2 regions of the Brevibacillus aydinogluensis genome follow, and region 2 is predicted to be linked to the other one. Evidence: predicted binding sites of a transcription regulator. Region 2 holds the regulator's gene; the other holds the start of a gene.
What was found. Region 2 encodes CtsR, which represses protease genes until heat stress. Its sites were predicted from a motif close to ATGGTCAATAAAGGTCAAACA; they were not measured.
Positions count from the first base shown of each region.

Region 1: the regulator CtsR is predicted to act here: its motif matches at 6,300-6,320, upstream of clpP (ATP-dependent Clp endopeptidase proteolytic subunit ClpP).

Region 1 is NZ_OY569118.1:502,584-514,045, reverse strand. Features, by position in the region: gene rpoN (RNA polymerase factor sigma-54) at 1-1,198, opposite strand, end outside; gene Q7F15_RS02535 (hypothetical protein) at 1,266-1,430, opposite strand; tRNA gene Q7F15_RS02530 (tRNA-Arg) at 1,472-1,549, shown strand; gene Q7F15_RS02525 (branched-chain amino acid ABC transporter substrate-binding protein) at 1,834-3,036, opposite strand; gene Q7F15_RS02520 (hypothetical protein) at 3,611-3,829, shown strand; gene Q7F15_RS02515 (RNA polymerase sigma factor) at 3,956-4,561, shown strand; gene Q7F15_RS02510 (anti-sigma factor family protein) at 4,548-5,108, shown strand; gene Q7F15_RS02505 (bactofilin family protein) at 5,108-6,139, shown strand; gene Q7F15_RS02500 (hypothetical protein) at 6,115-6,246, shown strand; gene clpP (ATP-dependent Clp endopeptidase proteolytic subunit ClpP) at 6,367-6,960, shown strand; gene Q7F15_RS02490 (H-type small acid-soluble spore protein) at 7,025-7,204, opposite strand; gene Q7F15_RS02485 (hypothetical protein) at 7,229-7,402, opposite strand; gene Q7F15_RS02480 (AAA family ATPase) at 7,575-8,126, opposite strand; gene Q7F15_RS02475 (HPr family phosphocarrier protein) at 8,313-8,570, opposite strand; gene whiA (DNA-binding protein WhiA) at 8,622-9,572, opposite strand; gene Q7F15_RS02465 (gluconeogenesis factor YvcK family protein) at 9,579-10,589, opposite strand; partial or broken gene rapZ (RNase adapter RapZ) at 10,656-11,449, opposite strand.
Region 2 is NZ_OY569118.1:3,940,245-3,951,706, reverse strand. Features, by position in the region: gene Q7F15_RS19690 (MGDG synthase family glycosyltransferase) at 1-74, shown strand, start outside; gene Q7F15_RS19685 (HAD-IA family hydrolase) at 100-786, shown strand; gene Q7F15_RS19680 (CtsR family transcriptional regulator) at 1,321-1,785, shown strand; gene mcsA (protein-arginine kinase activator protein McsA) at 1,831-2,346, shown strand; gene mcsB (protein-arginine kinase McsB) at 2,368-3,429, shown strand; gene Q7F15_RS19665 (ATP-dependent Clp protease ATP-binding subunit) at 3,509-5,959, shown strand; gene radA (DNA repair protein RadA) at 6,060-7,427, shown strand; gene disA (DNA integrity scanning diadenylate cyclase DisA) at 7,437-8,513, shown strand; gene pssA (CDP-diacylglycerol--serine O-phosphatidyltransferase) at 8,625-9,353, shown strand; gene Q7F15_RS19645 (nucleoside triphosphate pyrophosphohydrolase family protein) at 9,513-9,908, opposite strand; gene Q7F15_RS19640 (PIN/TRAM domain-containing protein) at 10,199-11,290, shown strand; gene ispD (2-C-methyl-D-erythritol 4-phosphate cytidylyltransferase) at 11,312-11,462, shown strand, end outside.

The DNA of each region.
Region 1 (11,462 bases), 670 kb from region 2:
CCGACGAGGCTGCCTGGCCGCTGGACGTCGACAGTGCCGACGTAAAAAAGTACTTCAGTTCGAAAATTCCGCGCGGTGTCTGCACGTATTTGTTGCTGGTCGCGCGGCTGATGGTCGACTCGTGCAGATTGACCCGCTCGGCAATCTCTTTTTGCGTCATCGGCTTCAGGTAGTGTATACCGCGCTCGAAAAAGTCCCGCTGCATCTCGACGATCGCCTGGGTGACGCGCATCAGGGTCAACCGCCGCTGCTCCAGGCTTTTCGCCAGCCACATGGCGGCATTCAGCTTTTCGTGAATAAACTGCCGGGCGTCATCCTGGCTCTTCTGCTGGCGCAGCATTTTCTCGTAAAAGCTGTTGATTTTGATCCGCGGCGTCGCCACGTCGTTGACCAGCACCACGTAGTCGTCGCCCACCTTTTCCACAGCCACGTCAGGGATGACGTAGCGCGTCTCGGCGCGGGAAAAGGCGGAACCCGGACGAGGGTTGAGCGTGCGCAGCAGATCAGCCATTGCCTGCACATCCCGCACCGTACAGCCGATCTTCTCGGCAATCCGCTGATAGCGGCAGTCGGCCAGATCGTGCAGATACAGACTTACCACCTGCACGATGTTGTCGTCGTCCAAGCCCAAGTGGCGGAGCTGCAGCAGCAAACATTCTTCCAGACTGCGGGCCGCCACCCCGGCTGGGTCAAAGTGCTGCAGGACGGCCAGCACGTCTTCAATCTCGTGCAACGCCACCCCCAGGCGCTCCGCCGCTTCCTCCAGCGGGACTTCCAGATAGCCCTTTTCGTCCAGATTGCCGATCAAAAACAAGGCAATCTTCCGCTGCAGCGGCGTAAAGCCCTTGACGTAGCCAAGCTGCCGTTCCAAATGTTCGTACAGCGTCACCGTGTCGTGATGCACAAAGTCGAGCGGATTGTAAGTGCTTTCATTTTTCCCCACGGAATATTCACCCGTGGCCCGATTTCCCACGAGCTCCTTCCAGTCGATTTCCGGAGCCGGACGCTCCTTTTTTACAGGTGCCGCGTCCACCGCCTCTTCCTGCAACTCGATTACGGGATTTTCGTTTGCCTGTTCCTGCAGATAGGAGAGCAGATCGACAGCCGAATACTGTAAAATGGTGATCGCCTGTCTCAACTCCGGCGTCATCACCAGCTTCAGCGTCTGCTCCTGATAAAGACCCAGTCCCATGTTCATCGAGTTCGCCCCCCTTCTCTATTATGCAGCAGATTTCGGCACTTCTGTCTTTTCTCATTATATTCGCTCAATCATGCAATTTTCCTGCCAATATTTGATTTTCAATATGTCTGCTCGCCCAATCAACCCCCATTGACCGCTGCGCGTACTGTTGGCAAACACGAAGACTCAGCAGCAGCGGCGTGACTCCCCCTGCCCCAAAAAGTTTTTTGTGATTTTCCAGTTTTTGCATTTGCATATCCCTAAAATATGTTCTATAATAAAGATCGTCACGCGCCCGTAGCTCAGTGGATAGAGCGGCGGTCTCCGGAACCGCGTCTTGCGTAGGTTCGACTCCTACCGGGCGCACCATACGTGGCAATCAGCTATAAACGCGATTCTCTGCCAGGCAGAGGGTCGCGTTTTTTACGTGTACATGCCCCCCTGCCCGCGTCGCGTTTTGCAGCGGACGCTACCAACTTCTTTGCTGGTCGTCAAGAAAGCGAACGGGTCCTATCACCCATGCACCACTCACTTTGTCTACACGCTGAAGCGCCCTGGAGAGCATTCTCCAGAGCGCTTTTTTACTGCGGGTCCTGTTTGTTCAGCTTGCGGTCCCGTTCCGGCTGATGCGATCGACCGGACTCATCCGCGCGTTACTGCGCTTCACCCACGTATACTTTCTGGCCGTTTTCGTATTTATACACGTAGACGGACGCATACTCGTTGTCGCCTTTGTCGTCAAATCCGACTTTGACGAACTGGCCTTGGAAGTCCTTGATCTTGTGCACGTGCTCCAGCACTTGCTCGCGGGTCGGTTTTTGACCGTTGTTGGCTTTGATCGCTTCTTCCAGACCGTGCAGCAGGACGTTCATCGAGTCGTAACCAAAGGACGTGAAGATCCCGACTTTGTTGCCAGTAGCCTGTTCAAATTCGGAAATCCATTTCTTGCCTTCCTCGGTCGCCCCGATGTCGCCAACGACGGACGTGAACACGACGTTGTTGGCATTGTCGGCGCCTGCGATTTTCACCAGATCAGCGGAGTCGTAGCCGTCGCCGCCCATCACGATGCCTTTGAAGCCTTTTTCACGAAGCTGCTTGATGAGCACGCCGGCGTCGGAGTAGTAGCCGCCGAAGTAGATCATCTCCGGTTTGGCGGCGATGATTTGGTTGATCACGGCGCTGTAGTCCTTTTCGCCGGCGGTAATGCCTTCATAGCCGACCACCTGGACGCCGTCCTTTTCAAACTGCTTTTTCACCTCGTCTGCCAGTCCCTGACCGTACGCCTGCTTGTCGTGCACGATGTAGGCCGACTTGACACCCAACTGGTTCTTGGCGTAGATAGCCGCCTTGGAGCCCTGCATGTCGTCGCGCGCGCAGATGCGGTGCACCACTTGTTTGCCTTCTTCCGTCAGGTTGGCCCCGGTCGAGGACGGCGAAACCATGACCAGTTTTTCCTGTTCGTACTGGGCGGATGCCGTAATCGACGCACCGGTGGTCACGTGGCCGACGACGCCGATGACATCCGGATTGGAGATGAGCATCTGCGCAACCGCCACGCCCTGTTTCGGGTCGGCCTGGTCGTCCTGGGCGAGCAGTTGAACGTCAAAGCCCAGTTTTTTGAAATCTTCCTGTCTTTGTTTCAGGGCGTATTCGGCCCCCGCCTTGGCGGTGCTGCCGTAATCGGAGTACTGACCGGACAGCGGGCCGACCGAAGCGATCACCAGTTTTTGAAGCGAACCCGAGTTGGAGCCGGAATTGCTGCCGCTGTCGCTAGACTGCTGCTGTCCGCAGCCGGCCAGAGCGGTGCCCAGCGCCAAAACCGTTGCAAGAAACGCAAATGATTTCTGTTTTTTCATCGCGAGAAATCCCCCTTTACTTTACCAGCAAACCAATTGATGAAATAAAACCACTTGCTCATATTTTAAAATAAATACGAAAATTTGCAACAGATAAAATAGATGCAAGATATAGGCAATACCTATAGGAGCGATTCCAAGATGATGAAAAAGGAAAACCGCCTCCCGTCGGGAAGCGGCTGCATGCGCGTTTGGCTATTTCTCTATTCCTTGTATTTGCGGGAGTACGCTTTGCTCGTGACATAGAGCGTCAAGGCGATAAACCCGATAAACATGACGACACTGGCCACAATGACCGTCGTTTCCATCTTGCACTTCCCCTCTCCCACTGCTTTCTGCCTTATTATACGGGAAAAAGACAGGCTGTTACAACGGATGAATCCGCCAAACGGCTTGCTTGTCCGTCTAGATGGACGTGATTCTCCTTGCCACACAAAAATACCAATAATTACCAATGAACCTTCCTGCGTCTGCATGCCACACTATGAAGAAACGGCACATATCCTGCGAACAAACGTTTTTGTGCACAACCTGTTGACAACTTTGTGGATAAGTTCAAGAAGGAGCGGTTCTCGTGGCAAACGAGCGATTGTACCTCATCTACCAGGAAGCGAACGACGAAGAATGCCTGCTGACCATTCAGCCGTATACGGACGAACAGGCATTGGCCGAGGCCATCAACAAGCTGCAGGCCCGACAGGTGGAAGAATACACGATCATCAAGGGACGGAAAATGAACGCGACGCTGCGCCTGGCTGTTGAGCTAACCGAAGCGGAAGAAACGGAAGCCTGAGTCCGCTTCGGAAGCTCCCCTCTTTTCCAGTGCCCGCCTCTCCTGCTATGTTTGAAGGAGGGAGCCCGTCGATTGAAATTTTGACGGAGGCGATCCCGTATTGATCACTGGGAGGAGGGATGCGTGATGGATCAGGAACTGGCGCGACTCAACAGCGAAGCCGCCCGGTTGGCCGTGCAGTTTGTGAACGGACAGCCGCGGGCGTTCCACCGGTTGGTCCTGTTGTTTGCGCCGCGCGTGATGCGCATCGTTCGCAAGCTGGTCAGCGGCTATCACGACGGTGAGGACCTGTACAACGAAATTTGGCTGAAAGTCGCGCAAAATTTGCACAAATACGATCCTGCACTGCCCTTTCACTCCTGGCTGTACCGTATCGCCTCCAACTCGTGCATCGACTTCCTGCGCAAAAAACGGGAGATCGTGCTGGAGGACGAACAGTTGTTGCTGCACGTACATAAACACCCCGCTGAGACTGTCAAAAGCCCGGAACGGTTCCTCGTGGAAAAGGAGACGCATACCGAGCTGACAGCGCTTATGGACAACCTGAACGAAACCGACCGGCTGATTCTGACCCTCCGTTTTGTCGAAGGCATGAGCTATGAAGAAATCGGCAGCATTGTAGGGATGAACAAAAACACCGTGGGCACCCGGCTGTTCCGGGCCCGCAAGCAGTTAAAAGAATTGCTGGAGAAACATCGGGAGGAAAGGAGAATGGCCGATGCCGCATATTGACGAACTGACTTTGATGATGTACAGCGATGACGAGTTGTCCGCCGAGGAAGCGGCCCGCGTTCAAGTGCATCTGGACCACTGCTTTCACTGCCGGCAGTCGTGGGAGCGGTTGACCGGCGAGCAGCATCTGCTGGCAGAGACGATTTTCGCCGCGGATACGTCGCTGCCGCCGCTGGAGTTGGACTCGCTCACGGCGGCGCAGATTGAAGGCATTGCCATCCTGCACAGGCGGCATCGCCGCCGCCTGCTGTGGCGGGCGATACTTGGCGCGGGCACTCTTCTGGCGGTTGCGGCCGGGTATCTCATTTTTTGGCAGAGTGTGTGGTTTCACTGGGTTGCCTCTGCGTGGAATTCCTGGACATCCCGCTTCTTTTGGGGGTCAGCCCTGTGGCTGAAGGACAACGCCGGTGACCTGTTCAACGTCCCCGGTCCATACGTGGTGGCACTGCCGCTGCCGCTGCTGCTGCTGATCGGTCTGCTTTTGCTGGTGAACATACGCTTCCTTCCCTTTCCTCCATCCCGGCTGCAGAATCGGGAGGTCGACTGATGGGACGGATCAAACTCATCCTCTGCCTGCTGCTGTCCGTTTTCCTGCTTGTGCCGGCACATGCAGTCCATGCGTTCGGCACAGTGTCAAACCATAGCTACGTGCTGCCGGCTGACGCGGTGCACGACGGCGATCTGGCGGTCAACGCCAATACGGTCTCCATCGAAGGAACAGTGAACGGCGACCTGTACGTGCTTGCAGAAAACGTACAGATACGCGGACGCGTCACCGGTGATGTCCTCGCGTTTGCGGTCGACACTCGCATCGACGGCACTGTCGCGGGAGATGTGCGCGCCTTCACGCAGCAGCTGTCGATCTCCGGCAATGTGGAACGAAACGTCACCGTCGGTTCCAGCCACATCGTGCTGGAGCAGAACGGCCGTATAGGCGGCAGCCTGCTGATGTTTACCCCGCATGCGGACCTGAACGGCAAAGTGGCCCGTGAAGCAAACGGCAAGGTGGACACCCTGCGCATCACGGGCGAAATCGGAGAAGGCATCTCACTACTCCACTCCAGCTCCCTGCAGATTGACGCACCTGCCGTGATCGGCGGCGATCTGGTCTACTCCAGTCCGCATCGGGCTGCGATCGGTTCCGGCGCTGTCCTCAAAGGGAAGGAACTGTATTCCCCCGCGGTGGTGGCTGCAGACCAAGACACCTTTTCCTACTTTCCCATCCTGTTGGGCCTCTCGTCGCTGCTCAGCACGCTGCTGCTCTGGCTGGCTGTGCGCTTTCTCTTCCCGGCCGGGCTGAGCTGCATCTACAGCCAATTGGACCGGCACCCGGGACAGGCGTTCGCTTGTGGCGCCGGCTTGGTGCTCGGCCTGCCGCTCCTGTCGATCGCGCTGCTGGTGACCGTCGTCGGGATTCCGGTGACGGTGGCGCTGCTGCTGGCATTCGTGCTGCTTACCTGGTCGGCAAAGGTGTTTGTCGGCTCCTGGATCGGCATCCGGCTGGCCGAGCGTTTTCGCTGGCGGCTTCCCCCCTGCTCGCCGAGCTGCTGGGCGTGGTGGCGCTGCAGTGCCTGCTGATTATCCCGTTTGCCGGCTGGCTGTTCGCGCTGCCGGTGTGGATGGCCTTCCTCGGATCGCTGGCCTGCGCGGTCCGTCAGGCGAATAAAACATTTCTGACGCCATAAGGTTTAGGAGAGGCAGGATTGGGAGAGAACTGAGAGAAAGGCTTGCAGTTACCTGTTTGACCTTTACTGACCTTTCGTGTATGATTAATCTTACCAAGAGAGGAGGAAGGCTTAATGCATATGAACTTGATTCCCACCGTCATCGAACAGACGAATCGCGGTGAACGTGCATATGATATTTATTCGCGCCTGCTAAAGGATCGCATTATCTTTCTCGGAACGCCGATCAACGACACCGTTGCCAACATCGTCGTAGCGCAACTGCTGTTCCTGCAGGCCGAGGACCCGGACAAAGACATCCACTTGTACATCAACAGCCCGGGCGGTTCGATTACCGCCGGTATGGCGATTTATGATACGATGCAATTCATCAAACCGGATGTGTCCACCATTTGTGTCGGCATGGCCGCGTCGATGGGGGCGTTTTTGCTGGCGGCGGGCGCCAAGGGCAAACGCTTTGCCCTGCCGAACAGCGAAGTGATGATTCACCAGCCGCTCGGCGGCGCGCAAGGCCAGGCGAGCGACATCGAAATCGCTGCCAAACGCATCCTGAGAATGCGCGAACACCTGAACAAAATCCTCGCCGAGCGCACCGGTCAGCCGCTGGAGCGGATTCAAAAGGATACCGACCGCGACAACTTCCTCACCGCTCAGGAAGCGCTGGAGTACGGCCTGATCGACAAGGTAATCACGCCGGAATCCTCTTCCAAATAAGCAATCGGCTTGACAGGGTTCTTCCCCTCGAAGCACGACACCCGGCCAGCAAGGCCGGGTGTTTTTACTTCTCCTCCAATTGTCCGACCTCGACCGCCATGCTGTTGGCCGGATTGCCTTCAATGTGGACGCGGGCCGTCGCGGTTCGTTCATCCACGCCGTCGATCCAGACCGGCTGCCCTTTGTACTGGACCTCGATTTTTTCCGAGGAGCGCAGGATTTCCTGTGCGCGCTTCACATCCATGTATCATTCCCTCCCTTGGTGCTGTCAGCGGTTGTCGCGGGCCGAACTGGCGCCCGTCATGGTATCGGTGGTCGACTCCTCGATCAATCCGTTCTGGTCGCTGACCTGTCCGCCGCCGAGCCCCTCGTTTACCATACGGTCAATGTCCATGTCGTACTGGTCGCGTCCTTCGTATAGGGTGTCACGGTTGTTCTCCACACGTCTCCCTCCTTTGGCGCGGTTGGGCACCGGGTGATGAAAGACTCCATCGCATGCGGCAGCGAGTGGAAGCCTTGCCTGTTTCATCTGTTAGCATTCCCCCGAGCGACGGGAAAACATGCAGCCTGCCCCAAACAGACGCGTACCTTGAGGATATTACGGTTGCGCCAAATCACCCCGTCGCGTCAGCATGGGCCATCGCTTCGATACGTTTTTTTACGTAATCAACGATTTCCTCTGCCGGCACCCCATCCGTCATGATCTTTTCTTCAAAACATGTGTCCTGAAAAGCCTCCACACACGCTGGGATTTGCCGGTAACACCAGTTCCCCTCCGCTTCTCCCCGCCTTCTGAGCCGTTCATAGAGGGTTTCCCGGCTGGCGATCAGGCAAAAATGGCAGGTATGTTTGTCCAGCTCTTTGAAGCCGTTGAAAATGTATGTGAAGTATTCCTTATGTATAATCGTCATGGGAACAATCAAATGCTTCCCGTAGGTCATCTTCAGCAGCCCGGCCACCTTTACCGTCAGCACCCTCCACAATTGCAAATCCTGAAAATTATCTGTCTTTTCCTCGCGCAGCCTCATTTCCTCCGGAACGATGCGGCGCAGCATAAAGCCCACCTCTTCCGGGTCAAACAGCATGCTGTTCGGTATGGAGGCAGCCAGCCTGCTGGCAACCGTCGTCTTCCCGGCGCCATACGCACCATTTATCATTACAATCATGGTCACTCACCCTTTTTACACGGGATGTGAAACAGCCGAGTACAACGCCATCGCCGCCGCACGGTAAAAGAAAAAGAGGCACCCGCAAAGAATGAAGTTGCTTTGCATTATGCCTCTGGTTCTTGCAAGGAGCAGCATTGCGATTGCAAACGGGGCTGCGCTGCAAGGTGTCAATAACGTTGCGGCCTATTCCTCTTTGCTGACCAGATTGGCCAGGCTGCTGACCGCTTGAGCCGCATCAGGGCCTTCCGCCGAAATCGTGATTTCCGTTCCCGAACTGATGGCGAGGCTCATGATGCCCATGATGCTTTTTGCGTTTACTTTTTTGTTTCCTTTCTCCACAAAAATTTCCGATACAAAGCGGTTGGCCTCCTGCACGAAAAATGCCGCAGGACGGGCCTGCAACCCAGTTTTCAATTTGACCACAACCTGCTGTTGAACCATGTATGGACCTCCTCACACAGTGTACTCGTTACCGATAAGTATACCATGCTGCTAGATGGATACATTTTGTTTTTCTCGCAATTTCTCAGCAATTTCGTTGATTTTTCTCAACCGGTGATTGATGCCTGATTTGCTGACCGGACCGCTGGGCAGCATTTCCCCCAGCTCCTTCAGATTGATGTCCGGGTGCATCAAGCGCAGTTCCGCCACTTCCCGCAGCCGCTTCGGCAGGTTCTCCAAGCCGATCTCCTGCTGAATCAGCTTGATGTTCTCCATCTGGCGGGCAGCGGCATTTACCGTCTTGTTGATGTTGGCAATCTCACAATTGTGCAAGCGGTTCACCGAGTTGCGCATGTCTTTGACGATCCGCACGTCCTCGAAGTACAGGAGAGCCTGATGCGCGCCGATGAGGCTGAGAAATTCAGTAATCTTCTCGCCTTCCTTGATGTAGAGCACATACCCTTTTTTCCGCTCGATACACTTGGCGTTTAGTCGATAGCGGTTGGCCATCTTGGTCAGCGCTTCGCAAAAATTCTGGTAGGACGTGAAAATTTCCAAATGATAGCTGGACGCCTCCGGATGATTCACCGAACCACCAGCCAAAAACGCCCCGCGCAGATAGGCCGCCCGGCAGCACGAGCTTTTGACGATCTCCGGTGAAATGCCCTGAACAAAGGACTTGTCTTGGTCCATAATGCCAAGTTCTTGCAAAATCTCGTGCGCCTTGTGCGGAATCCGCACGATGTAGACGTTGTTTTTCTTCAGCCGCATTTTTTTGCGCACCAAGAGTTCGGCGTGTATATGAAACAGGCGCTTGGTCAGGGTGTAGATCCGTCTGGCAATCGCCGCATTCTCTGTTGTCACATCCAGCACCAGCCGTCCTGCCCCGAATTGCAGACTGCCGTTCATCCGGATCAAGGCAGCCAGCTCCGCCCGGCTGCAGCACTCGGGGGTGTCCAGCATGGTCAGTTCCTTTTTCGTTTGTGCGGCGAATGATGACATTGACCCTCACTCCTTCTCTAGCTTCTGCATCCTGCGCTTGCGCCTGATCAGGGATACCACCTGTTTGCTTACGGCGTGCGCGTCGTGACGCAGATAACCGTCCTCAAACGTTACCAGCGGCTTCGCCACGACGTGCAGCCCCAGTTGACGCAATCGCCCCAGATCGCAGATGACCGGAGTTGCCCCCTTTTCCGCATACTTTTCCAAGACATGCGCGGGAATGTCAGCCGAGTTGACGATTACGGTGTCCAAAAATGGACTGCCCACGTGACGGTACATCACTTCCACGTGCGCGGACGCGGTGTACCCATCCGTTTCACCCGGCTGCGTCATGACGTTGCAAATGTACAGTTTTGGTGATGGCGAACGCTTCACGGCATCAAACAGTCCGCGCACCAACAAGTTAGGCAAAATGCTGGTGTACAGACTGCCGGGACCGATCAAGATCGCATCCGCTTCTTCAATGGCCAACAAGGCCTCGCTTAACGGCACTGCGTCTTCGGGATCGAGGAAGACGCGCTTGATCCGCTTGCCTGTAAGCGGTATCTGGGACTCGCCGACGACGATCGAGCCGTCCTCCATTTCGGCCAGCAGCCGAATCGACTGGGTGGACGCCGGCAGCACGTCGCCGCGCACAGCCAGGACACCGCTCAGCTTTTTCACTGCTGTCACAAAATCTCCCGTAATCTCGTTCATCGCTGCAAGTAGTAGATTCCCCAAATTATGGCCGGCTAATCCCGTGCCGGTTGAAAAACGGTACTGCATCACTTTCTCCATCAACGGCTCGGTGTCGGCGAGGGCCGTCAGCACGTTGCGAATGTCACCGGGCGGGGGCATATCCATCTCCTCCCGCAGTATGCCTGAGCTTCCTCCGTCATCGGCGACGGTAACAATCGCCGTGATGTGAACCGGTTCATGCTTCAACCCCCGCAGCAGGACAGACAATCCCGTTCCCCCGCCGATCACGACAACCCGCAGCTGTTCCCCGGGCTGCGTTCCCTTTCTCCTTGTCGGCATATGTCACCTCATTATATGCTGATCCACACAGGCGTTCCTCGCAGATGTCCTTTCGCCATCCTATGCTCATTTGTTTTTGTCAATGTCTCGATGGCTGATGCGAACCGTAAAATCTTTGCTGAAGACGTTCCCGATGTGCTCGGTGATCGCCACCGAACGATGCTTGCCACCTGTGCAGCCAATACCGATCACCAGCTGGCTTTTTCCTCCCGCTGGTAATGGGGTAATGTAAAGGACAGAAAATCGACCAGTTTGTCGATAAATTCCTTCGTCTCCTTATGATTCATGACGTATTCGGCCACTTCCGGGTCACATCCCGTCTTCGGCCGCAGTTCCTCCACGTAGTGCGGATTCGGCAAAAACCGCACGTCAAACATCAGGTCGGCGTCAATCGGCGTACCGTATTTGAAACCAAACGACAGCACGTTGATCGTCAGCGGCGATCCCTGCTGTGCGTATTGACTGATAATCTTTTCACGCAGCTGTGCCGGTTTCATCTGGCTGGTATCGATAATCTGATGCGCCCGCCCTTTCATTTCCTGCAGCAGGCGGCGCTCGGCGTGAATGCCTTCCAATGGCGAACCGTTCGGCGAAAGCGGATGGCGTCGGCGTGTCTCTTTGTAGCGGGACACCAGCGTCTGGTCACTGGCATCGAGATACAGGATATGAAACGAAATACCCTCCATCTGATTCAGGCTGTCAATCGCTTCGGACAGGCTTTCGAAAAACTCTCGTCCCCGCAGGTCAATCACCAGGGCAACCCGTTCGATGCCGCCGCCCGATTGTTTAATCAGTTCCGCAAACTTGGGAATCAGCACCGGAGGCAGGTTGTCGACACAAAAGTACCCCAAATCTTCCAAGCTTTGTACGGCT
Region 2 (11,462 bases):
CTGCAGAACGCATCGCTGATTTCATTCACAACGACATGACAACCCTGTTTGGGGAAGACAAAGAGACAGAGTAACCTGACAGGAACAATGGAGGGAGCCATGAGCATACCGTACGCTGTTTTGTTTGACATGGACGGAACCTTGTTGCAGACGGAGAAGCTGTCGACACCAGCGTTTCAGCGGACGTTTGAACAGCTTCGCGAAAAAGGTCTGTGGGACGGCCCCACCCCTGGTGAGCGGGAATTGGTCAATGTCTTGGGCATGACGATTGAGCAACTCTGGGCAAAATTGCTGCCGGGGGTCAGCGAAGATACCAAACAGATGGCCGATCGGCTGCTTTTGGAAAACGAACTGGCCCTGCTGCGGCAGAACGTCACCGATCTCTACCCGGGTGTCCGCGAAGTGCTTACGAAGCTGCATGCCGAGAACGTGGCCCTGTTTGTCGCCAGCAACGGGCAGGAACAATACATTGAAGCCATCTGCGATCATTACGGGCTGACGCCGCTGTTTACCGACCTGTACTCCGCGGGCCGCTTTCACACGCGTTCGAAACGGGATCTCGTGGCCAAACTGCTGCGTGATTACGATGTGAAACAGGCCGTCATGGTAGGAGACCGGCATTCCGATGTGGAAGCGGGCAAAGCGAACGGCCTGTTTACCGTGGGCTGCGACTTCGGTTTTGCCAAACAGGGGGAACTGGACGGAGCCGATGTGATCATTACCGCATTCTCGCAGCTGCCGGATCACCTGCCGGCCGCGACAACAGTTAACAGCAACCATCCCTAAACATTCCGTTTGGGGATGGTTTCAGCGTGTAGACAAAGTTCGCGGCGCATGGGAGATCGGGCCCGCTCGCTCGCTTGACGCCCAGCGCAGAAGCGGATAAAGTCCGCTCCAAAACGAGACGCGGGCAGGGGACAAACATCTGGGTGTTTCGCGGAAGTGAGACTTGTGTCCCCTGTTGATCCCCGCGTCTTCGTTTTTCCGCTGAGTGGGTCGTCAAAGGAGCTCGCTTGGCCCATCCTGCCATGCGACGGACATTGTCTTTTGCTTCGGTTGATGAATGGGCAGGCCTTCCGGCCTGGAAATCATTTTCTTATGGACGTTTATCCAATGAACGGTTTGTCTTCAGTCTGAAACCATCCCTAAACCTTCCGTTTGGGGATGGCTTTTGTTTTGGTTTCAACGACAGCCATTTTGCCTACACTAGAAACTGTATTCCCCTCTTGCATCCGTGCCATAAAGCCATTATAATCAAAGTCAAAGATAGTCAAAGTCAAGATCAAACAGATCAAACACAGTGGAACAGGAGGCGACGACTTGCGGAACATCTCGGACATTATTGAGCAGCATCTAAAGCGCATCATTCAAGAGAGTCCGAACGGCTCCGTCGAGATACAGCGCAGCGAGCTTGCCGACCTATTTCAGTGTGTGCCGTCACAGATCAATTACGTCATCAACACCCGCTTTACGGTCGAAAAAGGATACATCGTCGAGAGCAAGCGCGGCGGGGGCGGCTACATCCGCATCCGTAAAGTGAAGATCGTCAGCAAAGCCCGGTTGCAGGAGCTGTTGACCGAGGAGCTGATTGGCGAGAGCATCTCTCAGGGAGTGGGTCATGCGATTGTTGACCGCTTGCTGGAGGAAGGGTTGATCAACAACCGGGAAGCGGCTTTGATGAAAATCGCCACCTCGCGCAATGTGCTGACGGTGGAGGCGGAAATCCGCGACCGACTGCGGGCCAACATATTAAAACAGATGATAGCTGCCATTTTGCTGCGGTAGGGACTTTCACCAAGCCAACCCGGACCGGTTAGGAGGGACGATCTGATGAACTGTGAAGAATGCGGGAAACGACCGGCGACGCTGCATCTGACCAAAATCGTCAACGGCAAAAAAACGGAATATCATATCTGTGAGCACTGTGCTCAGGAAAAAGGGGATGTCTTTGCCGGTTTTCACAACTTCAGCATCAACAATCTCCTTTCGGGGCTGTTGCACTTTGATCCAATGACCAAAAAATCGCAGGAACCGGTACAGAAGCCGCTGCGCTGCGAAACCTGCGGGCTCACCTACGCCCAATTCAGCAAAAGCGGCCGGTTCGGTTGCAGCGACTGCTACACGTTTTTGGGCGACCGGTTGGATCCGCTCTTTCGCCGGATTCACGGCAATACCCAGCATATAGGGAAAGTGCCGGAGCGAACTGGCGGTCAACTCAAGCTGCGCAAAGAGCTGGAACAGCTAAAAAGCACGCTGCAGCACTACATCGCCAGCGAAGAGTTTGAAAAGGCGGCCGAAATTCGCGACCGCATCCGGGCGCTGGAACAAAAAATCGCGCAATCGTAAGCAGGGGGAGGTGAGGCGGATATGTCCCAACAGAAGTTCATGCAAAACCCGTGGAGCAACTGGATGAAAGGGGAGGGACCCGATTCCGACATCGTCATCAGCACGCGGCTGCGCATTGCCCGCAACCTGCGGCAGCATCCGTTCCCGCTGCTCGCCACCGATTCCCAGGCGGAAGAGGTCGTGAGGAAAGTGGCGGAGGTGAGCAGAAGCGAAGCGATGAAAAGCCGATACCCGGTGCAGCTGCTCCAGATGGACCAGCTGAGCCCGCTGGAGAAACGCGTGCTGGTAGAAAAACACCTGATCAGTCCCCACCTTGCCGAAGAATCCCGCAAAGGGGCTGTCCTGCTCAGCGAGGATGAATCCGTCAGCATCATGGTAAACGAGGAGGACCACATCCGCATTCAGGTGCTGCTGCCCGGCTTTCAGTTGAATGAAGCATGGGAGGTCGGCACCAAGATTGACGACGTGTTTGAAACGCAGCTGACGTACGCGTTTGACGAGAAGCGGGGGTATCTGACGAGCTGTCCGACCAACGTCGGCACCGGCATCCGCGCCTCGGTCATGCTGCATCTGCCAGCCCTGGTGATGACCCAGCAGATCAATCGCATTTTGCAGGCGATCAATCAGGTAGGACTGGTCGTCCGGGGCATCTACGGCGAAGGCAGTGAAGCGCTGGGCAACCTGTTCCAGCTGTCCAACCAGGTGACGCTGGGGATGTCGGAAGCGGACATCTTGTCCAACTTGTACAGTGTCGCCCGGCAAATTATCGAACAGGAGCGCGTTGCCCGCCGCTATCTGATGGAGCACTCCCGCGTCGACCTGGAGGATCGTATCTACCGTTCCTACGGTATTTTGCGGTACGCGCGAACGATGGAATCAAAGGAAGCGTCACAGCGCCTCTCCGACGTTCGACTGGGCCTTGATCTGGGCCTGATCAAAAACGTGTCGCACCAGTTGTTGAATGAGCTGCTGGTGACGACGCAGCCCGGGTTCCTGCAGCATCGCGCCGGGCAGAAACTGACGCCGGAACAACGGGACGAACGGCGGGCCCGGCTGATTCGGGAGCGCCTCTCCGCCCACTGAGAACACAGGCAGTTGAGCAACAGCATTACAAATTGGCTTTTCCCATAGAGAGAACATACTGGTTGGAGGTGTACGCGATATGATGTTTGGACGTTTTACCGAACGAGCTCAAAAAGTGTTGGCGCTGGCGTTGGAGGAAGCCGTCCGCCTGGGTCACAAGGACATCGGCACAGAGCACGTGCTTCTCGGGCTGATCAGGGAAGGCGAAGGCATCGCCGCCAAGGCATTGCAATCGCTGGGACTTGGTCTCGACAAGATTCAAAGCGAAGTGGAGTCGCTGATCGGCCGCGGCACGGAACAAAACGGAGGCAACTACACGCCCAACTACACCCCCCGTGCCAAAAAGGTCATTGAACTGTCCATGGACGAAGCACGCAAGCTGGGTCACACCTACGTCGGTACGGAGCACATCCTGCTCGGTCTGATCCGTGAAGGGGAGGGGATCGCCGCGCGGATCATGAACAACCTGGGCGTCAGCCTGAACAAAGCCCGTCAGCAAGTGCTGCAGCTTTTGGGCAGCTCTGAAATGATGAACGCCCATCAGGCGTCCGGCGGCAATCCGTCGGCCAACACGCCAACCTTGGACAGCCTGGCCCGCGACTTGACGGCGATTGCCCGCGAAGGCGGCCTGGACCCGGTGATCGGCCGGCAGAAGGAGATTGAGCGCGTGATCCAGGTGCTCAGCCGACGGACGAAGAACAACCCCGTGCTGATCGGGGAGCCCGGCGTTGGGAAAACGGCGATCGCCGAAGGCCTGGCGCAAAAGATTGTGAACAACGAAATTCCCGAGACGCTGCGCGACAAGCGCGTCATGACCCTGGACATGGGCACCGTGGTGGCGGGTACCAAGTACCGCGGTGAATTTGAAGACCGGTTGAAAAAGATCATGGATGAAATCCGCCAGGCGGGCAACATCATCCTGTTCATCGACGAGCTGCACACCCTGATCGGGGCAGGCGGTGCAGAAGGCGCGATTGACGCGTCCAACATCCTCAAGCCGGCGTTGGCCCGCGGTGAACTGCAGTGCGTCGGTGCGACCACGCTGGACGAATACCGCAAATACATCGAAAAAGACGCGGCCCTGGAGCGCCGTTTCCAACCGATTCAAGTGGATGAACCGACCGTGGAGGATGCGATCAAGATCCTGCACGGGCTGCGCGACCGCTACGAAGCGCACCACCGCGTCAAGATCACGGACGAGGCGATCGAACAGGCGGTGAAGCTGTCTGACCGCTACATTACCGACCGCTTCCTGCCGGACAAGGCGATCGACCTGATCGACGAGGCGGCGTCCAAAGTGCGTCTGCAATCCTTTACCGTGCCGCCGAATCTGAAAGAGCTGGAAAGCCGCCTGGAAGAGGTGCGCAAGGAAAAGGATGCAGCTGTCCAATCCCAGGAGTTTGAAGAAGCGGCTGCGCTGCGCGACCAGGAGCAGAAGCTGCGCGAAGAGCTGGAGAAGACGAAAAAAGATTGGAAAGAGCGTCAGGGCAAGCTGAACATGGAAGTGACGCCGGAGGACATCGCTCATGTGGTGGCCAACTGGACCGGCATCCCCGTGGTCAAATTGAAGGAAGAAGAGACGGAGCGCCTGCTGAAGATGGAGGAGATTTTGCACGACCGCGTCATCGGCCAGGACGAAGCGGTCAAGTCCATCTCCCGTGCGATCCGCCGCGCCCGCGCCGGTCTGAAGGACCCGAAACGGCCGATCGGTTCGTTTATTTTCCTTGGCCCGACCGGTGTCGGGAAAACGGAATTGGCTCGCGCGGTGGCGGAAGCCCTGTTCGGCGACGAAGACGCGATGATCCGCATCGACATGTCCGAGTACATGGAGAAGCATTCGACCGCCCGTCTTGTCGGCGCGCCTCCGGGATACATCGGCTACGACGAAGGCGGCCAGCTCACCGAAAAAGTGCGTCGCAGACCGTACTCGGTCATCCTGCTGGATGAGATCGAAAAAGCGCACCCGGATGTCTTCAACATCCTGCTGCAAGTGCTGGATGACGGCCGTCTGACCGACTCCAAGGGGCGCACGGTGGACTTCCGCAACACGGTGGTGATCATGACTTCCAACGTGGGCGCCAACATGATCAAGAAAAACACGACGCTCGGCTTCACCACCGGCGATACCGAGAAAAAGTATCAGGACATGAAAGACAAAGTGATGGACGAGTTGAAGAGAAGCTTCCGTCCGGAATTCCTGAACCGGATCGACGAAGTGATCGTCTTCCACTCGCTGGAGCAGGAGCACATCGAGCAGATCGTCACCCTGATGACGGAAGAACTGCGCAAGCGCCTGAGAGAACAAGAGATCGATTTCCAACTGACCGATGCGGCCAAGAAAGTGCTGGCCAAAGAGGGCTTCGATCCGGCGTACGGAGCCCGCCCGCTCCGCCGCGCCATCCAGCGTCACATCGAGGACAAATTGTCCGAAGAACTGCTGAAGGGCACCATCCACAAAGGCGACACGGTCACCATCGACGCAGAAGACGACAAACTGGTCGTGAAGCGGTTGGAAAAGACCACGTCGTAATTCAATAAGGAAAGAATGCCTCCAAAACAGGAGGTATTCTTTTTTTGTGCGCCCATGTATGATAAACATGTATAGGAGAATTCCCAGATGAGGTACGGTTATGTCAAAGTATAAAACGAAATACGCGTGTCAAGAATGTGGCTATGAATCGCCCAAATGGATGGGCAAATGTCCGGGTTGCAACAAGTGGAACACGATGGTCGAAGAAGTGGCGGTCAAATCGTCTCACCGGTACGAGCTGACGGTTGGCAGGCAGCGTACGGAAGCCATGCCGCTGACGCAGGTGGCGAGCGAGGAAGAACCGCGGATGGATACGAGGCTCGGCGAATTGAACCGCGTATTGGGCGGCGGACTTGTTCCCGGGTCGCTGATTCTTGTCGGCGGGGATCCCGGGATTGGCAAATCAACCCTGCTGCTGCAGACGTCGTTTGCGCTCGCCCATCAGGGGTTAAAAGTACTGTACGTCTCCGGCGAGGAGTCGGCGAAGCAGATCAAGCTGCGGGCCGACCGCCTCGGGATGAATACTCCGCCCATGTACGTGTTGGCGGAAAACGACTTGGAACTGATCGAACAGCATATTAATCATATAGATCCGCATGTGTTAATTATTGACTCGATACAAACCGTGTTTCACCCCGCCGTTCAGTCTGCGGCGGGCAGCGTGGCGCAGGTGCGGGAGGCGACTGCCCAGCTGATGCGCATTGCCAAGGGCAAGGGCATCGCCACCTTCATCGTCGGCCACGTGACCAAGGAAGGTTCCATCGCCGGCCCCCGCATGCTGGAGCACATGGTGGATGCCGTGCTTTACTTTGAAGGGGAGCGGCACAACACCTTCCGCATCTTGCGGGCGGTGAAAAACCGCTTTGGCTCCACCAATGAGATCGGGATTTTTGAGATGAAAGATCGTGGCTTGGCAGAAGTGAGCAATCCGTCGGAAATCTTTCTCGCGGAACGGCCCATCGGCGTCGCTGGTTCCACGGTGGTGGCCAGCATGGAAGGGACGCGGCCGGTGCTGGTGGAACTGCAGGCGCTGGTGGCCCCCACCAGCTTTGTAACACCCCGCCGGATGGCGACCGGGGTGGATCATCAGCGCGTGGCCATGATCATGGCTGTGCTGGAAAAGCGCATGGGACTGATGCTGCAAAACCAGGATGCGTACGTCAACGTGGCTGGCGGCGTGCGGCTGGATGAGCCGGCCGTCGATTTGGCGATTGCCGTCAGCATCGCCAGCAGCTTCCGCGATCAGCCGACCAATCCACATGACGTCGTCATCGGTGAAGTGGGGCTGACGGGCGAAGTGCGCGGCGTTTCCCGGATCGAACAGCGGGTCAGGGAAGCCCACAAGCTGGGGTTCAAGCGGGTGATCATTCCGGAAAAGAACATCCGCGGCTTGGAAGTCCCGACCGGCATAGACGTAATCGGCATCAGCAACATAGCCGATGCTTTGGACGAGGTGCTAAGGGGGTAAAGGCAACCTATGTTCGAGACAAATAAAAGAGAACCGCAGTTCAGCGATGTATTGCGCCTCGTCGCTCCCGGCACGCCGCTTCGCGAGGGGCTGGAAAACGTGCTGCGTGCGAAAACGGGCGGCCTGATCGTCGTCGGATACGGTCCGGAGATGAAAGGCATCGTGGACGGGGGCTTTTCCATTAATAGTGACTTCACGCCCGCTCATTTGTATGAATTGGCCAAGATGGATGGGGCGATCATAGTTAGTGAAGACGCCAAGCGAATTTTGTTCGCCAACGCCCAGTTGATTCCCCCCGCCTCCATCCCTTCGAGCGAGACGGGAACGCGGCATCGTACGGCGCAGCGGACGGCCATTCAGACGAATCACCTGGTCATCGCCATCTCCCAACGGCGTAACGTGATCACGCTGTATCAAGGCCATTTCCGCTACGTCTTGAACGAGATCAGCGTAATTTTGGCCAAGGCAAATCAGGCCCTTTCCACGCTGGAAAAGTACAAGGCCGTACTGGATCAGTCGCTGACCAACCTGGGCGCAATGGAGTTTGAAGAATTGGTGACGCTGCACGAAGTCACCTCTGTTTTGCAGCGGATCGAGATGGTTTTACGCATCAAGGCGGAAATTACCAAGTATATTTATGAATTGGGGACGGAAGGGCGGCTTGTCAGCATGCAGGTGGATGAGCTGGTCGCCAATATCGAAGAGGAAGCCCGCATGCTTGTTCGCGATTACTGCCGCGATCCCAACCTGTCACCGGAACAAGCGCTCAGGGACATGAAGAAATTAAGCGGCGATGAAATGTTGGAAATCAGTTCATTTTTGCGAATCCTTGGCTATCCCAGCAGCACCAGCATGCTGGAGGAGTCGGTGTCGCCGCGCGGGTACCGCATTCTCAACAAGATTCCCCGCCTGCCGATGACGATCATCACAAACCTGGTGGATCATTTTCACAATCTGCCGCGGATCATGATGGCCACCATTGAGGAGCTGGACGAGGTGGACGGCATCGGCGAAGTGAGGGCGCGGGCGATCAAGGATGGGTTAAAGCGGATCCAGGAGCAGGTGTTCATTGACAGGCATATTTAAGGTAGAATAGGATACAGGCAGGCATGATTGCATTGAACTTTGCCAAGGGGACTTGCCGGCAATGGACAGACGTTTCGTGTCTCCTTTGCGAACCAAACCAGGAGGTAGTCTATGTTCGTGAAATCGTTGCCGAACATGCTAACCATAAGTAACTTGTTTTTGGGAATCGTCGCCATCATTCTCGCGTTTCAGGGCGACCAGTACGTGGAATACGCGGCGATTACCGTCATCGTCGGGATGCTGATGGACGGATTGGATGGACGGGTGGCCCGCATGCTGAACGTGCAGAGCGAGTTTGGCAAGGAGCTGGATTCCCTTTCCGACGTCATTACGTTCGGGGTAGCCCCGGCGTTTATCATGTATGTGGTAGCATTGCAGGATTTGCACCTGTTCGGCATTATCGTGACGGCCATCTTCCCGATTTGCGGGGCACTCAGGCTGGCGCGCTTCAACGTCCAGGCAGGCGTGCCCGGCTACTTCGTCGGTCTGCCAATCACGGCTGCGGGCGGGGTGCTGGCGACGCTGGCCCTGTACCACCAGGTGTTCAACGTGGCGATGCTGGCAGCTGGCATGCTGCTGCTGGCCTTTTTGATGGTGTCCACCATCAAGTATCCAAACTTCAAAAAGGTGGGCATTCCGAAATCCGCGTATTGGATCACGCCGATCATTGTGGCGATTGTCGTGGTCGTGGCGATCAAGTATCCGCAGCAGTTTCCCAAAATCGTCTTCCTGCCGCTTGCCATTTACGCCCTGTACGGAATAAAAAAAAACGTTGACCTGTTGGTGAAAAAACTGCGTAAGAAAAAGGAAAACGAAGAAGAGTCGCTGCCATTTGAATAACGCCTCGCGGACGCATCCCGGTTTGTTTGGATGCAGACCGTCCAGCTTGTCTTGTCGAATTTTCGGTAAGACTGCCGAAAAAAACCCGCTCGCAAAAGCGGGTTTTTTTGTTGAAGTTGCAACTTTTCTTTGCGTACAATCGTAATACAAATTGGGAGTCTATGACAGATTGAATACCCCGAGGGTATTGAGACGCTCCGACTCCTGCCGGATGACGTCTTCCAGCCTGATGTCGGTAATGTTGCAAAGCGCGGTGAGGTAGAAGAGGTTTTTGCCAAGCTCTGCCGTCAGCACGTCGCGGCAATGCTCGCACAAGGGGCCGGTAAAATGAGTGTCCAAGAGCGATTTGTTTTCCTGCAAACTTTTACCGGGATCATAAGACTGCTTCCTGGCAACCACTTCGACACAGCCGCATTCGGTGATGGCTTTGGTCAGTGAACGGTTGATGCGGGCCGCTGTTTCCTGAATTTTGGACATGACGTCCAGCACGCTGCGGTGTCTGAGCAGCAGCTCCGAGACCTGCGTTTGAAAGTCGTCCACGTTTCGATGGTCCATATGGGTCACCTCTGCTTCAGGCTGTTGATATCGTCAGAATTTTTCATTCAATTTGCTACTGTCATTATAAGAAGGGAATCTGTCCCCTGTCAAATTGGGAACGGAGGAAAACGGGCGTTCTCCATTGACGGAAATTTAACATGTATGTTAAAATTTTTGGCTATTTGACACTGCGATTTTATCTTTGATATAGTGGGGGATAAGTGAAGACATGAAATGTGTGAGCCATGTTGAGGAAGCAGGGTTTTTCCTGCGGACTTCTGTCTATATTAATAAGAGGAGGTGAAGGCATGGTTCGCCGATTGGGAAAAACTTTTTTTGTGCTGGTCGGGGGCGGCCTGGGTTACAAATTTGGTCCCGACCTGTTTGATTTGCTGGATACGCTGCTCAATTTTGGTGACGTGCATTACAAGAGTTATATCGGAGCCGTTTTAGGCGCCGTGATATTCTTCTTCCTCGCCAACTGGCTGGTCGATTACACGCTGCGCATCGTCCGCTGGGGGGAAGAGACGCTGATCAAGCTGCCGATTGTGGATGTCATGTTTGGTGCGATGGGGTTGATTATTGGTCTAATTGTTGCCTTTTTATTATTCCTTCCCATCAGCAACATCCCGATTCCGGTAATAGGTGATCTGCTGCCGCTGATGGTGTCGTGTCTGCTCGGATACCTGGGCTTCCAGGTGGGCTTCCGGAAGCGTGACGAGATCATGTCCGTCTTTTCCATCGGGCGCAGGGATAAAGGCAAAAAGGAAAACAATGGTGCACCATCCAACGTGGAGTACAAGATTTTGGACACCAGCGTGATTATCGACGGGCGGATTGCCGACATCTGCCGGACGGGTTTTTTGGAAGGTGTGCTGGTGATTCCCGGTTTCGTGCTGGAAGAACTGCAGCACATTGCTGACTCGTCTGACGTGTTAAAGCGCAACCGCGGCCGCCGCGGACTGGATATCCTGAACAAGATTCAGAAAGAAATGAAGGTCAAGGTGCAGATCTACGAAGGAGACTTTGAAGAGGTCTCCGAAGTGGACAGCAAGCTGATCAAGCTGGCGAAGGTGATGAACGGCAAAGTCGTCACCAACGATTTCAACCTGAACAAGGTGTGCGAACTGCAGGGCGTGTCGGTGCTGAACATCAACGATCTGGCCAATGCGGTCAAACCGGTGGTTCTCCCCGGCGAAGAGCTGACCGTCCAGGTGATCAAGGACGGCAAGGAGCATGGCCAAGGGGTGGCGTACCTGGACGACGGCACGATGATCGTCGTCGAAGGAGGACGCGACTACATCGGCAATGACGTTGACGTGCTGGTCACCAGCGTGCTGCAAACCTCGGCGGGGCGAATGATCTTCGCCAAGCCCAAGCTGTTGGAAAAAGCATTGTAGAGACTGGAGAGGAATGGGGACGTGAACACGGGAGTCGTGATAGTCGCAGCTGGTTCCGGCAAGCGAATGGGAGCAGAGCGCAACAAAGTGTGGCTGCCATTGGGCGGCGAGCCGATTTTGGCCCACACCGTTCGCCTGTTTGCCAATCACCCGGAGATCGGCGAAGTGGTTC